4 regions of the Janthinobacterium sp. 35 genome follow, and region 4 is predicted to be linked to each of the others. Evidence: predicted binding sites of a transcription regulator. Region 4 holds the regulator's gene; each other region holds the start of a gene.

Region 1 (3,737 bases), 2.5 Mb from region 4:
CAGAGCTTGCCCTTGTGTTCGGAAACAGCCGCTGTAAATAAACGGGAATCGTCCAACATGACGTCGGTGCGGCTCAGGCTGACGGGAATCACGTCGCCCACGCGCAGGTCGAACAAGGCGCCCAGCTGCACCTGCTTGCTGACGAGCCGCCCTTCCAGGGTCACTTGCAGACGCGAAGCGAGCGGGCGCACGCTGCCACGCAAGGCTTTCTTCGCCTGCGCGCGCTCGGGCAGTAAGCCGCGCAGCACATCGGCCATCAGGCGCTTGTCCAGCGAGAACCAGAAATGGCCGCTCTGCCCACCCTCGACGTCGCTGAGCGCCACGCTGACGATCCAGCTGCCGCGCGCCGGATGCACGCCTGACTGTACGGCGACCTCGGCACTGGTGTCGATGTCGCTGCTTTTGCCCACGCTTTGCAGATTCTTGTGGATGCGGGTAAACAAGCTGTTCACCAACTGTTGTCCCAGCACCACAGCGAGGCGCTCCTCGGTGGCCGTCACGCGCACCTGCGCCGGATCGGGCAGCACGCCCTTGGCGCCGGCACTACCGTAACGATAGTTCAGCACGCTCAAGAGTATCTGCCGTTCGAGCGTAAAGCCCGTCTGGCCGGCAGGCGTGGAAAAACTCAGCCAGCGATTCACGCTGTTTTCGTTTTCCGCGCGCGACAACGTCACGGCGTCGATCTGGAAATTACCCCAGTAGCGACGGCTCATCGGCTGGCGCAGGGCCGCAGCCAGGTCATCGCGCAGCTGGGCGCCGAATACATGCAGCAAATGGACAGGACGTCCAAGCAGACAGGAATCGAGGACTTGATGGCGCGCAGTTTGATCTGTCTTGGTAATGATTGTCATGTAGTAGTCATGTCGGTATTGCGGTGGCAGAACAAATTATACGGATCGCCTGAAATTAAATACAGCATCATCTTGGCTTTACCCACAGCTGCGCAAGCAAACGATTGCGCATCGTATCGCATGCTAGATGACTACGGTGCTGAACAATACATGAAAAAGCCAAATATTGCCATGCATCAATATTCCTTGAGCCAATCCTCTCTTTACTTTATAGTTGCCGCGAGGTAAGCTTACAGTGACAAAATAGTGATTTGCAGTGCGCCATTCCGCTTACCTGATTCCGGTTTTTATGGCAGTTTTCAGTTCTTCTTATTGCCAGCAGCAGAAACTTTTATCAGATAAATATTAGTTATCATGGCCATGTAAATCATGTCAACGTGGGTTTACTGGGTTTGTTTGAGTCTGCTTGAGCGGATGGTGTGGCAACTGATAAAACTGATGGGCCTTGCGGATCGGGCCGGGCAGGATGGCATTTACAGGCACGACTGCCGGATTGGCAACACCAGTAATTCTGATTGATACGTCACCGCATATTGAAAGTAGAGGGCAAGATGAGCAACGAACTCGCAGGTCTGATCAAGGCCGATCTGGCAGCACTGAGCAATGACGCGCACGCCCTGGGCGCCAGCATCGCGCCCGCCGCCCAGTTTGGCGCGCCGGAAGCATCCGGTTTCTCCTTCGCGCAAAGCATGAAGGACGCCATCGGCAAGGTGAATGGCGATGACCGCATGGCAGCGCAGAAAATGAGCGACGTCGACAGTGGCAAGAGTGACGACATGGTCGGCGCCATGCTGGCCAGCCAGGAAGCGAGCCTGTCCTTCTCCATGTTGATGCAGGTGCGCAACAAGGTCATGGGCGCCGTCGATGAACTCATCAAGCTGCCTCTGTAATCTTCACGCCCTGATCCACGCCCAGCCTCCCAGCGAAAGTTAACCCAAGTGATTACCCCCATGAAGTCCGCATTTGCGCGCTGGCGCCTTGGCGCCCAGCCCGCCATCCCGCCCGCCCTGCTGAAAAACCTGGTTCCCATCGTCGTGCTGGCCATCGGCATCACCGCCATGGTGACCATGTATGCCTGGCGCGACCAGGCCAACTACAAGCCGGTGTTTGGCGCACGCGAAAAAGTGGCCGTGACGGACATGATGGCCACGCTGGACGCCGAGCACATCCCCTACCGTTTGCATCCGGACAGCGGCCAGGTGCTGGTGCCCGATGCCATGCTGGGCAAGGTGCGCATGCTGCTGGCCTCGAAGGGCGTGACGGCGCAGCTGCCGGCCGGCCTGGAACTGATGGACAAGAATGACCCGCTGGGTGTATCGCAATTCGTGCAGGACGTGCGTTTCCGCCGCGGCCTGGAAGGTGAATTGGCGCAAAGCATCATGACGATGGACGCGATCGCTTCGGCGCGCGTCCATCTGTCGATTGCCAAGTCGACCTCGTTTGTCGCCAGCGACGGCGACAAATCGTCGGCCTCCGTGGTGGTGGCGCTGAAACCGGGCCGCACCCTGGCGCCGGAACAGATCGCCGCCGTCATCAACATGGTAGCCGGCAGCGTCGCCAGCCTGGCGCCTACGCGCGTGAGCCTGGTCGACCAGGGCGGCAACCTGCTGTCTTCGCACATCGACTTGACGGACGGCTTCGACGCCTCGGCTGCTGGCAATGAAGGCGCGAAACGCTTCCAGGATGAAATCCGCCGCAACGTCACGGGCCTGCTTGGCCCCGTTATCGGCGAAGACAACTTCAAGCTCAGCGTGACGGCCGCCGTGAACAACGACCGCGTGGACGAAACGCTGGAAAAATACGGCGAAGCCCCGAAAGTGACCAGCGAAGCGATGCGCGAAGAGCAGGAACGCAACCGCACCGTGGCCGGCGTCCCCGGCAGCCTGTCGAACCGCCCACCGGCGGCGGCTGTGCCGGCACCGGCCGACGCCGCGGGCGCCGCACCGGCCAATGGCGCGCCGAAAGCGGCCGACGACGGCACTGCGCGCAAGAACGCCACCACGCGCCAGTACGCGTATGACCGCAGCATCACGCAGATCAAGCGCAGCCGTGGCCGCCTGGAAAAACTCAGCGTGGCCGTCGTGCTCAACAGCGCCGCCGCGCCGAATCCGAAAACCGGCTGGACCCCTGCCGAACTGGGCAATATTGAAAAAATGCTCAACAGCGGCCTGGGCATCAGCGCCCAGCGCGGCGACAGCCTGAGCCTGACTGCGCTGGCCTTCCCTGCCAAGCCTCCCGTGGCGCAGTGGTGGGAAGAGCGCGATACCGTCGTCGATTTCAGCAGCTGGCTGCTGTACGCCCTGGGCGCCGTGCTCGGCTACTTCCTGATCCTGCGTCCGCTGATGCGTTTGCTGACCACGCGCATGACGCCGCCGGCACTGAAACAGCTCGATCCTGCCCTGGCACTGGGCGGCAGCAGCGCCGCCGGCACGCCTGGCGTGGCTGCCGCTGGCGCGCCAGCCCTGAGCGTGAATGGCACCCCGCTGGCGCTCGAAGGTGAAGCGACCGGCACTGACAGCATGCCGGTCGTGCCGCTGCTGGAAAACTATAATTTGCCGCCACCTGGCTCGGCGGTCGACGTGATGGTCGATCACCTGAAAGTGCTGGCTGAAAAAGAACCCGAGCGTGTCGCCGAAGTCGTCAAACAATGGATGCAGAAAAATGGCCGAACTCAACAACAACAATAATCCCTCCGACGGCGCCGAGTACGAAAGTGCCAGCCTGAATCCCGTGGAGCAGGCCGCCATCGTGCTGCTGAGCATAGGCGAGGAACAGGCAGCCAACGTGCTGCGCTGCCTGTCGCGCGAAGAATTGCTGGAAGTCACGCAAGTGATGTCGCGCATGAGCGGCATCAAGGTCGAATCGGTCAAAACGGCCATGCAGACC
Region 2 (3,737 bases), 700 kb from region 4:
TGCTGATCCGCGCCATCGAGCCGCTGGCGGGCATCGATGCCATGCGCGAGCGGCGTGGCGTCGAGGAACTGCGGCGGCTGTGTTCGGGGCCTGGCAAGGTATGCCAGGCGCTCGGTATCACGCAGAGGCATAACCGGCTGGCGCTCGATGCGCCGCCGTTCATGCTGCTGGCCCGCGAGGATGACGTGACGGTGCAAGCGGGGCCGCGCATCGGCATTTCCAGGGCGATGGACACGCCGTGGCGTTTCGTCCTGGCCGGCTCGCCGTATTTAAGCAAACCGATGCGCGCGCCAGCCGCTTAGCTGTGGCGGCGCTGCGGCGTCGTGTCTGCGCCGCGCACGGCGGACTTGCCGCGCAGCGGGCTGTGCAGTGCGCGCCGCTCCTGTTGCGCACTGGCCGGATGCCAGAACGCCTCTGCTTCGGTAGGGCCGCTCGGCGCTGCCGGGCGCTCGTCCAGGGTGAACACGCTGACTGCCGCCGACAACTTGACGGCCTGGTCCTGCAAACTGGCCGCCGCTGCCGCCGCTTGCTCCACCAGGGCCGCATTTTGCTGGGTGACGTCATCCATTTGCGTGACGGCCTGGTTCACTTCCGTGATACCCGAGGCCTGCTCGGCGCTGGCCTCTTTGACGCGCTGGATGATGGCATTGACTTGCTGCACCGAGGCCACGATGGCGCCCATGCTGTCGCCCGCTTGCTGCACGGCCACGCTGCCGCCATCGATGGTAGTGACCGAGGTGGCGATCAGGGTCTTGATTTCCCTGGCCGCCTGTGCCGAGCGTTGCGCCAGGGTGCGCACTTCGGACGCCACCACGGCAAAGCCGCGGCCTTGCTCGCCCGCGCGCGCCGCTTCCACCGCGGCATTCAGCGCGAGGATATTGGTCTGGAAGGAAATACCATCGATCACGCCGATAATATCCACGATCTGGCGCGAATTGGCACGTATCGTCGCCATCGTCGCCACCGCCTGCTGCATCGACGCCCCCCCTTGCACGGCCAGGGTGGACGCTTGCCCCGCCAGCTCGCAGGCCAGTTGGGCGTTGTCGGCGTTGTCATTGACGGCTTGCGTCAGCGCTTCCATGGCGCTCGACGTTTCTTCCAGCGAACTGGCTTGCATTTCCGTGCGCGCCGACAGATCCAGATTGCCGGTGGCAATTTCACGCGACGCCGTATCGATCGATTGCACGGCGCCCATGATGGTGCGCAAGGTCTGGTTCAGGTGGGCGATGGTCTGGTCCAGCACGCGCGAGGTGGAGGCGATCTCGTCATTGCCTTGCTTGGGCGCACCGGCGATCAGCTTGCCCGCCGCCAGGTCTTGCACGGCGTCGGCGATGCCGCGGATTTCCAGCAGCATGGCGCGCCGCACCAGCATGGTCACCACGATGGAGGCCAGGATGGAGAGCATGACGGTCAGCAACAGGCTCCAGCCCAGGTTGCGAAACTCGGCGCTGGCCGTCGCATGGGCCTGGCTGCTGAGCGTCGTTTCCAGGGCCGACAGCTGCGCCAGCTGCGTATTGAACTGGCCGAATTGCGTTTCCGCCTTGAGCATGGAATTGGTGGCGATCGACTGGTCCATCTGCGCCATTTCCATGGTTTCCAGCACGGCCTTGCGGTAGCCGGCCAGGGCCGTGATGGCGGCATCGACCAGGTTGCGTTCGGCGCCCGTGGCCGTGGCGCGCAGCGTGGCCAGCTGGGTGCCGATGGCCGCGTGACGCGCCTTGATCTGTTGCTCCAGTGTATCGAGGCGAGCCTTGGCGAAGCTGCCATTCGTCCACGACAGCAACTGGTACATATTGCCGTGGACGTGCTTGGCCTCGCCGAGTATGTCGGCGGCCGCTTTCAGATGCGTGATGCGCACGCGTACCATGTTTTCCAGCGAGGTATTTTGCCGCACCATGCCATACCAGGCGCCGCTCGAGCTGAGGATCAGCAGCAGCAAGACCAGGGCGGGCGCCAGCAATAATTTTGGTCCGATGCGTAATTGATTGAGCATGCTTGACTCCTGGCTATGGCTGTTCCAGGCACTGGCGGCGCACAGCGTGCGTGTACGCCGCCGCTGCCTTATTTTTTGTAGATGCCCGCTTCCAGCACCACGTCGTTGACGCGCAGGATGTACGTGGTCTTCGGCTCGATCTTGCCGCTGGTGGGGTTCTTGTACTGGTAGTCGACCCAGCCCTTGCCCTGCTTTTGCGCCAGCTCAATGATTTCACGGCGATATTTCTTGCCATTCGCATCAGGCACATCCGTCAAATCCTTGCCCACGATGGAAGGATTGATGGGGTGGGCCAGCACGATGCCCGTCTTGATGTCACGCATGTCCACATACAGCGAGCCCTGCACGAAGTCGGAGTCTTTCGCCGTGATTTTCTTCATCATTTCTTCCTTGCCATGCGCCTTCATGAAGGCGGCGCCCCGTTCGGCCATGGCGATGGCGTCTTTTTCCGTTGGTTCGACGGCGGCATTGGCGCTGCCGCCGGCAAATGCCAGGCACAGCAGGCTACCCGTGAATATGCGTTTCATGACAGCTCCTTGTGAGAATCGAGGGATGTATTGCCAAGCCGTAATTTACGTCGTCGAGGGTTCCATCAAATTGCGATGGAACAAACTAAGGTGTTGCTTGTAGGCAGCGAACAACGTATCGGAATGCTTGTTGATGTGTAGCAATTTGGTTCCAGATGGCAAGAATTATGATGACTTTCACAGCATGCCGAGCTGGCATGGCCTGTGGGAGAAAGAGGCTGTAATTGGCCGACATAGGGTCAATTTCATGAAAGTTATCGCTATTTATTGGCAAGGAGACTATCGTGTCCGTACTCATTACCGAGCCGTTTTCACCCAAGTTCAAGCCGTATACGCGGCAAACCATTCATCAGGCGCGGCAGTGGGAATGGCTGCCGGAAGAGCAACGCGAAGCCGTGCAAGTGGTGTCGCACGTCTTGCCGTTTCGCACCAATGCCTATGTGCTAGACCAGCTGATCGACTGGAACAACATCCCTGACGACCCCATCTACCGCCTCGTCTTTCCCCACCGCGACATGCTGCCGCCCGAGCAGTACGCGCACTTGCGCGACCTGGTGCTGGTGCAGCGTGACAAGGCTGCCACCGATGCCTATGTGCATGGTATCCGCCTGGGCATGAATCCCCATCCGGCCGGGCAGATGACGCATAACGTGCCGAAAGTCAACGATGCACCCGTGCGCGGCTTGCAGCACAAATATGTGCAGACGGTGCTGTTTTTCCCCAGCGCGGGCCAGACGTGCCACGCGTATTGCACCTTCTGCTTCCGCTGGCCCCAGTTCGTCGGCATGGACGACATGAAGTTCGATGCGCGCGAGTCGCATGAGCTGGCCGCCTACCTGACACTGCATCCGGAAGTGACGGATGTGCTGATCACGGGCGGCGACCCGATGATCATGAACACGCGGCAACTGGCCGCTTACCTGGAGCCGCTGCTGGCGCCGGGACTGGAACACATCCAGAACATTCGCATCGGCACCAAGGCGGTGGCGTATTGGCCGCAGCGTTTTGTTTCCGACCGCGATGCGGATGATTTGCTGCGCCTGTTCGAACGCATCGTCAAGGCGGGCAAGAACCTGGCCGTGATGGGCCATTACAGCCACGCCGTCGAGTTGCGCCAGGATATTGCGCAGCAAGCGGTGAAACGCATCATCTCCACGGGCGCCACCTTGCGCATGCAGGGGCCGCTGATCCGCCATATCAATGAAGATCCGGCTAGC
Region 3 (3,737 bases), 1.3 Mb from region 4:
CAGCCTGTTCCACGCCAACGAACACGTGAGCCGCGAGCAATTCCACCGCTACGTGGCCAATATCGCCTTGCAACAGAACTACCCGGGCGTGATGAATCTCAATTACAGCCGGGAACTCGACGAGTCGCAGCGCGCCGCCTTCGAAACGGCCATGCAGCGCGACTATGCGCCCGGGCGCGACGACTATCCGGCGTTTGCCATCCATCCGCCCGGTCCGCGCCCCCGTTATTCCGTACTGGTGTACATTGAGCCGATTGCCAGCGCCCCGGAAAAGTATGGCTATGACATCGCTTCGCGACCCCTGATCGCCGAAGCGCTGGAACAGTCGCGCGATACCGGGCAGCTCAGCAATTCCGGCGTGCCCGTGCCGATGGATGGCCGGCCGCAGCTGACGGGCATGGCCATGCGCCTGCCCGTGTACCGCTTCGGCATGCCAACCGGCACGCTGGAGCAAAGGCGCGCGGCCTACCAGGGTTCCGTCGGCATCGGCTACGACCTGGTGACGATGATGCGCAGCGCGCTGGCCGACATGCCGGTCCGCAATGTCCGCCTGACCCTGTTCGATATCGGCCCGCAGGCGCTGGAACAGCCGGACTTGCCGCTGCAACTGCCCCACAATATGCGCCCCATCTTCGACAGCACGACGGCGGGCATGCATGCGCCATGGTGGCTACCCGGCAACTCGGGCCGCTACCTGAGCAGCACGATGCTGATCGAACACAATGGCCGCGTCTGGCAAGCGCTGTTCAGCGTGCGCAAGAGCGACCTGTACACGCGCTTCGACGCCTTCTTGCCGTGGCTGGCCCTGCTGACCGGCTTTACCAGCACCATGCTGCTGTACATGCTGTTCCACACCCTGGCGTCGTCGCGCTGGCGCGCCATCCAGATGGCGACGGGCATGACGGCGGAATTGCGCGCCAGCCAGATCCGCCTGCAACTGTCGCACCAGAAACTGCGCCGCCTGGCGGCCCACGCCGACCGGATCAAGGAAGAGGAGCGCAAGCGCATCGCGCGCGAAATCCACGACGACCTGGGACAAAACCTGCTGGTCTTGCGCATCGACGCCGACATGCTGGCCTCGCGCACGCAGCGCCGCCATCCGCGCCTGAACGCCCGCGCCCGCTCAACCCTGGAGCAGATCGACGCCACGATCAAAAGCGTGCGGCAGATCATCAACGACTTGCGTCCCACCGTGCTGGACCTCGGCGTGAATGCGGCCGTCGAATGGCAGGTGGCGCAATTTCGCCAGCGCACCGGCATCGCCTGCGAAGTGAGCGAAAGCCATGACGACATTTGCCTCAGCGATCAATGCGCCACGGCCCTGTTCCGCATCCTGCAAGAGTCACTCAGCAATATTTCCCAGCATGCGAATGCCAGCCGCGTGCAAGTCAAGCTGGAAAAGTGCCGCGACACCGTATCGATGAGCGTCAGCGACAACGGCGTGGGCGCGGCCATCGACGGACGCAACAAGCTGGGCTCGTTTGGCCTGGTGGGCATCGAGGAGCGCATCAAGTTATTGGGTGGCACTTTCTACATCGAAAGCAGCCCCGGCGCAGGCATGCGCGTGCATGTCAGCGTGCCGCTGGGCGCGGACGCCACGGCGTTTCCCTACCAGGAAGATGGCCGGGCCAGCGCCTGACAGGCACGTCCCGCATGAAACAAGCTAAGCTTGCGTATTTTGTAATTAGATGCAATATTGATGTAGAACAACTCAGCGCCTGCCCGCCATGGGCCAGGCATTCCTCGACTATTTACCAGGAGTACGCACCCGCCACTCTCCCTTGTTGCACTGTATTTCCCACAACGCTCTTTACCACAAGGACATTCATGGATACGAACGACAGTTTCAAGGCAATTGCCGATTTGAATTTGGACGCGATCAAAGTCAAGCTGATGCACCGGGAGTCAGGCGAAGGATGGAGCCTGGAAAAGGCCAATGCGGTGGAGTTCGAGTACCGGCGCTTCCTGATCCTGATGAAACAGTTTCCGCAAGAAGAAACGGCGCCGCTGATGGACGTCGATACCTTCTGGCACTACCACATCCTCGACACCCTGAAATATGCGGCGGACTGCGAACAGGTGTTCGGCTACTTCCTGCATCACTTTCCGTACATCGGCCTGCGCGGCGAAGACGACGAAGCGGCGCACCAGCGCGTGGGCGAGCGCATGAAGCAGTTGTATGAGCAAACGTTCGGGGAAGATTATATCCGCGCAGAAACGGCGTATTCGGGGCGTGCGGTACAGGCAGCGTATTCGGGACGGGCCGTGCAGGCCGCGTATTCAGGGCGTGCGGTACAGGCGACGGCCTACTCGGGCCGGGCCGTGCAAACGGCGTTTTCCAGTGCGGCGGTGCAGGCGACGGCGTATTCGGGCCGCGCGACGGGGGCTGCCAGCACGGCATTTTCCAGCGCGCCCGCCACCTTGGCAGCAGCGCTGCTCAAGTCGTCTTCGAGCGGCCTGGAAATGGGGCGTTTCTATGTCGATCGTCCGGTGCTGAACCGCGACCCGCAATAGAAAAACAGATGTGGCTGCCGCACGCGGCAAGCCTGACTTACCCAGACGGCACCTCTCAGTTTGCCGTCTGTCAGGCGCTCTTAGGCAGCCATCAACTCGCGCAGTTCACGAATGCTGAAATCGCTGATTTCATGCATGCGGATGAGGATCGTGGCGCCAATCGGCAAGGTGTTGTGACGAATCTTGCTGATGACCGGTGGCGCCACTTCCAGCGCTCGCGACAGGGCGGCATCGTTTTTCAGTTGCAGCTTGTCGATGATTGCATCGAGCACGCGATTCGGGTTGTAGGTAGGCAAAGAGGTAATTTGTTTGAGAGACATGATCGAAAATCCGTACTTGTTGTATTAGGGCAAAAAGAAACAAAATGTCTCTTCTGCAATAATTCAGGGTAAACACACTAAAAAGCGCCATCACTTATGCGGCATTCAGGCCACAAACAATATAATACACGCTATTGTTGATTTTTGCGTAACTTAAAGCAAAATTGTGATAATTGAAGAGAATTGACGCACTTGGAATGTGCTAGAGGATAACTCAAATCGGGAAAATTTGCTGCACGTCATCAATTTTTACGATGAGCAACACCGCCGTGCATCAGCCAGGCTATGGCCATGAGGGTGCCCAGGCGGGCCATGTCGGCGGATAAATGCCAGCCTTGCGCGGCCAGGCCGGCCGGGGTGGCCGGAAGGCACATGCCGGGGAAGGCGTCCACGCGGCACCAGGCCAGTTGCCGGCGAATTTCATCGGGCGGCGGTGGCGGCTGCAGCGCACGTTCGCGACGCCGCATATAGGCGCGCACCTGCTCCTTGCTGGGGTGACTCGTAGCTCGCATGGATCGCTCCTGCTGACGGGAAACAACGTCACGCCAATTGTAGATGCCGAGCCCGCCACAACCAGCCAGGACGCGTGACGACATTGCTCAGCATATCGCCAGTTCGCCATGCTGCCCTTGCGTTGCATCAAATGGCCAGGCCCCGGCATTGCGCCGAAGCCCGCACTGCGCCATGCTCCGGCGGCCTGGCGGAGAATGGCTGGCGCTTATTTCTTTTGCTGGCGCACGCGCTGTTGCTGTTTTTCCTGCGTTTGCTGACGATTCTGCTTGCGCTCGAACAGGGTGACCGCATCCTTCTTGGCTTGCTCGGCGGTACGCATTTCCTCATGCGCATCGTGCGGAACAAAAAATTCGGCATCCTGCGCCGCCACGACCAGCTTGATGGCGGCCT
Region 4 (3,737 bases):
AGGATTTCATCTATCTGGCGGCCCTGCTGATCATCTGTGCGTATTTGTTGTTTCTCGTCACGGCCATCGCCGGGCGGGTGTGGTGCGGGTTCTCTTGCCCGCAAACGGTATACACGGAAATCTTCCTGTGGGTCGAACGCCGCATCGAGGGCACGCGCAGCGCGCGCATGGCCCTCGACAAGCAGGGACCGTCCGTGCGCAAGGCCTTCAAGAAGACGGCCAAGCACCTGGCATGGGGCGCCATCGCCCTGTGGACGGGCTTTACCTTTGTCGGCTACTTCACGCCGATCAAGGAACTGGCGCAGTCGGTGACCACCCTGAACTTCGGTCCCTGGGAATGGTTCTGGGTCTTGTTCTACAGCCTGGCAACCTACGGCAACGCGGGCTGGCTGCGCGAGCAGGTGTGCAAATACATGTGCCCCTACGCGCGCTTCCAGAGCGCCATGTTCGACCAGGACACGCTGATCATCACCTACGATGCCAAGCGCGGCGAACCGCGTGGCGCCATCAGCAAGAAGGCTGGCAACAACGACAAGCTGGGCGACTGCATCGACTGCACCCTGTGCGTGCAGGTGTGTCCGACCGGCATCGATATCCGCAACGGCCTGCAGTATGAATGCATCGGCTGCGCCGCCTGCGTCGATGCCTGCAATACGGTGATGGACAAGGTCGACCGGCCGCGGGGACTGGTACGCTACAGTACCGACCATGCGATGGAAAACAACTTCAGTTCGAAGCAGATCCGCCAGCGCGCCATGCGCCCGCGCGTGCTGATCTACACTTCCATCCTGGCCCTGATCATCATCGCCGTGTGTACCTCGCTGGCGCTGCGCACGCCCCTGAAAATGGACGTGATCCGCGACCGCGGTTCGATGGGACGCGAAGTGGAAGACGGCATGATCGAAAACGTCTACCGCTTGCAGATCATGAACACCTCGGAGCAAACCCAGCATTTTAAAATCAGCGCTTCCGGCTTGCCGGGCCTGACCTTGCTGACGCGCGAAGAGGTGACCTTGCAGCCGACGGAAACGCTGGGTTGGCCGATCCGCCTGCGCGTGCCGCACGGCGTGGGCGAAAAGGGTTCGAACAAGATTGCGATCGAATTGCATTCGCTGGACGACCCATCGCTGCATGTGCGTGAAAGCGCGGTATTCATCGTACCGCGGTGATGTTGATTCGGGGTCGGACCCTCCGGGTCCGACCCCGGTATGTCGCCGTAGGGGTAGCATCCAACATGCGGTAGGTTTACTGTATTTTCAACCCAGAAGCAAAAGCTGGGGTCAGACCCACAGGGTCCGACCCCAAGGAGAACAAAATGTCCGACAGTCTGAAACTGCAACCTCCCGTTGCCCCGTGGTACAAGCATCGCTGGCCTTGGCTGCTGATGATCGGCCCCGGCCTGTCGGTGGTCGTCGGCAGCTTCATGGGCTATATCGCGTTTACGCAGCCTGATGCGCTGGTGGTGGGCGACTATTACAAGCAGGGCAAGGCGATCAACCAGGATTTGAAGCGCGACACGATCGCCAGCAACCTGGCGATGGATACCAGCCTGTCGTATGACGTGGCACAAGCGCGCCTGAGTGGTTCCGTGCACAGCTTCGGCAAGGCTTACCAGGGTCCGCTGCAGCTGCATCTGGCGCATGCGACCTTGCCGGAAAAGGATATCAAGCTGCTGGTGCAGCCCGATGCGGCCGGCAATTTTTCCGTGGCGCTGCCGATGCTCGAACGCAGCCGCTGGCAAGTACTGGTGGAAAACGACAAACGCGAGTGGCGCCTGTCCGGCATCTGGACCTGGCCGCTGCAGCGCAGCATCGCGCTGCATGCAGATGAGGAACTGTAAGCCTTATTTGCAGACGTCCGTGCCGGCCGTAATGGCTTTCAACTTGGCGGGCTGCAAGATCTCGATCTCGCGGTTGGAGACGCGCAGCCAGCCTTCCTTCTTGAATTTCGACAATAAACGGCTGACGCTCTCGATGGTCAGCCCCAGGTAATTGCCGATTTCCTCGCGCGACATGCGCAGCTGAAATTTGCTGGCCGAATAGCCGCGCGCTTCATAGCGCGAGGCCAGGTTGACGATAAAGGCGGCAAAACGCTGGGTCGCCTGCATATTGCCCAGCAACAGCATGACGCTTTGCTCGCGTGTGATTTCCTGGCTCATCATGCGATGGAAATGACGCAGCAGGGTCGGCATATTGCCCAGTAATTGTTCCAGGCTGGAAAACGGAATTTCACACACTTCGCTGTCTTCCAGCGCCACCGCATTACAGTGATGGCGGTCGGCGCTGATGGCGTCCATACCCAGCAGTTCGCCAGCCATCTGAAAACCCGTCACCTGCTCTTCACCGCCCGGATTGATCTGGTACGTCTTGAAGTGCCCCAGGCGGATCGCGTACAGATTCTGGAACGAGTCGCCGATGCGGAACAGCGAGGCACCGCGCACGATCTTGCGGCGGCGGCCGATGATCTGGTCCAGCCTGTCCATGTCGCCCACATCGAGGCCCATCGGCAGGCACAATTGATGCATGCTGCAGGTCGAGCATCGCGCACGCAACGCTTCCACGGTCACTGTGGGCATGGTGGGAGTGAGTAGCGCTTCAGTCATGTCGGTACCTTTTAGAAAATGCAATAACGAGTTTACTGCATACAGGGTTGCCGTGTGCCAATTTCACCGCATTTCCGCTGAATAAACGACGTTCTGACTTTGATTATATGGCAACATCGTTAAAAGCCCAGGTGGGAAAGGCAATTTGCGCGGCGCCGCTTGCCAAGTTGATGTATTGATAGGAAAATTCCCGACAGCATTAGCTGCCGCCTGTACCGCCCGGTACTGAAAAGGAAATCATGAAGCCTCTCGGCATCAAAGCAAAAGTCGCGCTGGCCACCAGCCTGACCTCGATCGCCATGATCGCGCTGGTCACCATGATACAGGTGCAGCGCATGCGCGCCGACTTCACCCGAGTACTGCTGAGCCAGCAGTCTGCCCTGATCACCCGCACCGCTGCCGAACTCGACGACAAGCTGGGCATGCTGCTGCAGATCGTCACTTTGACGGCCCGGCAACAGCCGCCGGCATTGATCGCCCAGCCCGCCCAATTGCGCGAATACTATTCGCGCCGCTCGATGCTGGTACTGTTCGACGACGTGCTGGTGCTCGATGCGCAAGGCGCCGTCGTAGCCGACATGCCGGAAGTAGCGGGGCGCGCCGGCATCAACGTCGCCGAGCGCGAATATTTCCAGACCGTGCTGCGCACGCGCCAGCCCATGATCACCGAGCCGATGCTGGGCAAGTCGAGCGGCATGCCCATCGTGCAGATGGTGGCGCCCGTGCTCACCGCCGATGGCCAGGTGGCTGGCGTGGTGATCGGCGTGCTGCGCCTGTACAAGGACAACCTGCTGGGACGCTTGCGTTCGGAAAAGATCGGCAAGAGCGGCTATTACTTCATCCTCACGCGCGGCGCCGTGCCGCGCTACGTGCTGCACCCCGACACCAGCCGCTTGCTGCAGCCGCGCCTGCCGAACGCCAACCTGACCACCACGCAGTTGCTGAAGCAAGATGGCGAAGGCAGCATGGTCAGCACCAACAGCCGCGGCATCACGGCCGTCAACAGCTTCAAACGCCTGAAATCGGTGAACTGGCTGCTGGCCGCCTCGCTGCCTCTCGACGATGCCTTCGAACCGTTCGATGGCGTGCTGTACCGGCTGGTGCTGTGGAGCGTCCTCGCTTCGCTGCTGGCCGC

What was found. The regulator FNR, encoded in region 4, switches genes on or off when oxygen is low (the NO sensors DNR and NnrR bind a similar motif). The targets are predictions, from matches to a motif close to TTGATNNNNATCAA.
Region 1: the regulator FNR is predicted to act here: its motif matches at 1,018-1,031, upstream of CLU93_RS00560 (FliM/FliN family flagellar motor switch protein).
Region 2: the regulator FNR is predicted to act here: its motif matches at 2,651-2,664, upstream of CLU93_RS14825 (KamA family radical SAM protein).
Region 3: the regulator FNR is predicted to act here: its motif matches at 1,697-1,710, upstream of CLU93_RS05995 (glycine-rich domain-containing protein).

What each region holds. Positions count from the first base shown of each region.
Region 1 covers NZ_PEFN01000001.1:120,405-124,141, forward strand. The annotation lists gene CLU93_RS00560 (FliM/FliN family flagellar motor switch protein) at 1-851, opposite strand, end outside; gene CLU93_RS00570 (flagellar hook-basal body complex protein FliE) at 1,403-1,741, shown strand; gene fliF (flagellar basal-body MS-ring/collar protein FliF) at 1,802-3,538, shown strand; gene CLU93_RS00580 (flagellar motor switch protein FliG) at 3,513-3,737, shown strand, end outside.
Region 2 covers NZ_PEFN01000001.1:3,325,140-3,328,876, forward strand. The annotation lists gene CLU93_RS14810 (DNA-3-methyladenine glycosylase) at 1-302, shown strand, start outside; gene CLU93_RS14815 (methyl-accepting chemotaxis protein) at 299-1,993, opposite strand; gene CLU93_RS14820 (cache domain-containing protein) at 2,062-2,520, opposite strand; gene CLU93_RS14825 (KamA family radical SAM protein) at 2,805-3,737, shown strand, end outside.
Region 3 covers NZ_PEFN01000001.1:1,320,191-1,323,927, forward strand. The annotation lists gene CLU93_RS05990 (CHASE domain-containing protein) at 1-1,639, shown strand, start outside; gene CLU93_RS05995 (glycine-rich domain-containing protein) at 1,828-2,514, shown strand; gene CLU93_RS06000 (hypothetical protein) at 2,595-2,834, opposite strand; gene CLU93_RS06005 (hypothetical protein) at 3,077-3,346, opposite strand; gene CLU93_RS06010 (hypothetical protein) at 3,553-3,737, opposite strand, start outside.
Region 4 covers NZ_PEFN01000001.1:2,626,114-2,629,850, reverse strand. The annotation lists gene ccoG (cytochrome c oxidase accessory protein CcoG) at 1-1,169, shown strand, start outside; gene CLU93_RS11795 (FixH family protein) at 1,316-1,840, shown strand; gene fnr (fumarate/nitrate reduction transcriptional regulator Fnr) at 1,844-2,602, opposite strand; gene CLU93_RS11785 (response regulator) at 2,842-3,737, shown strand, end outside.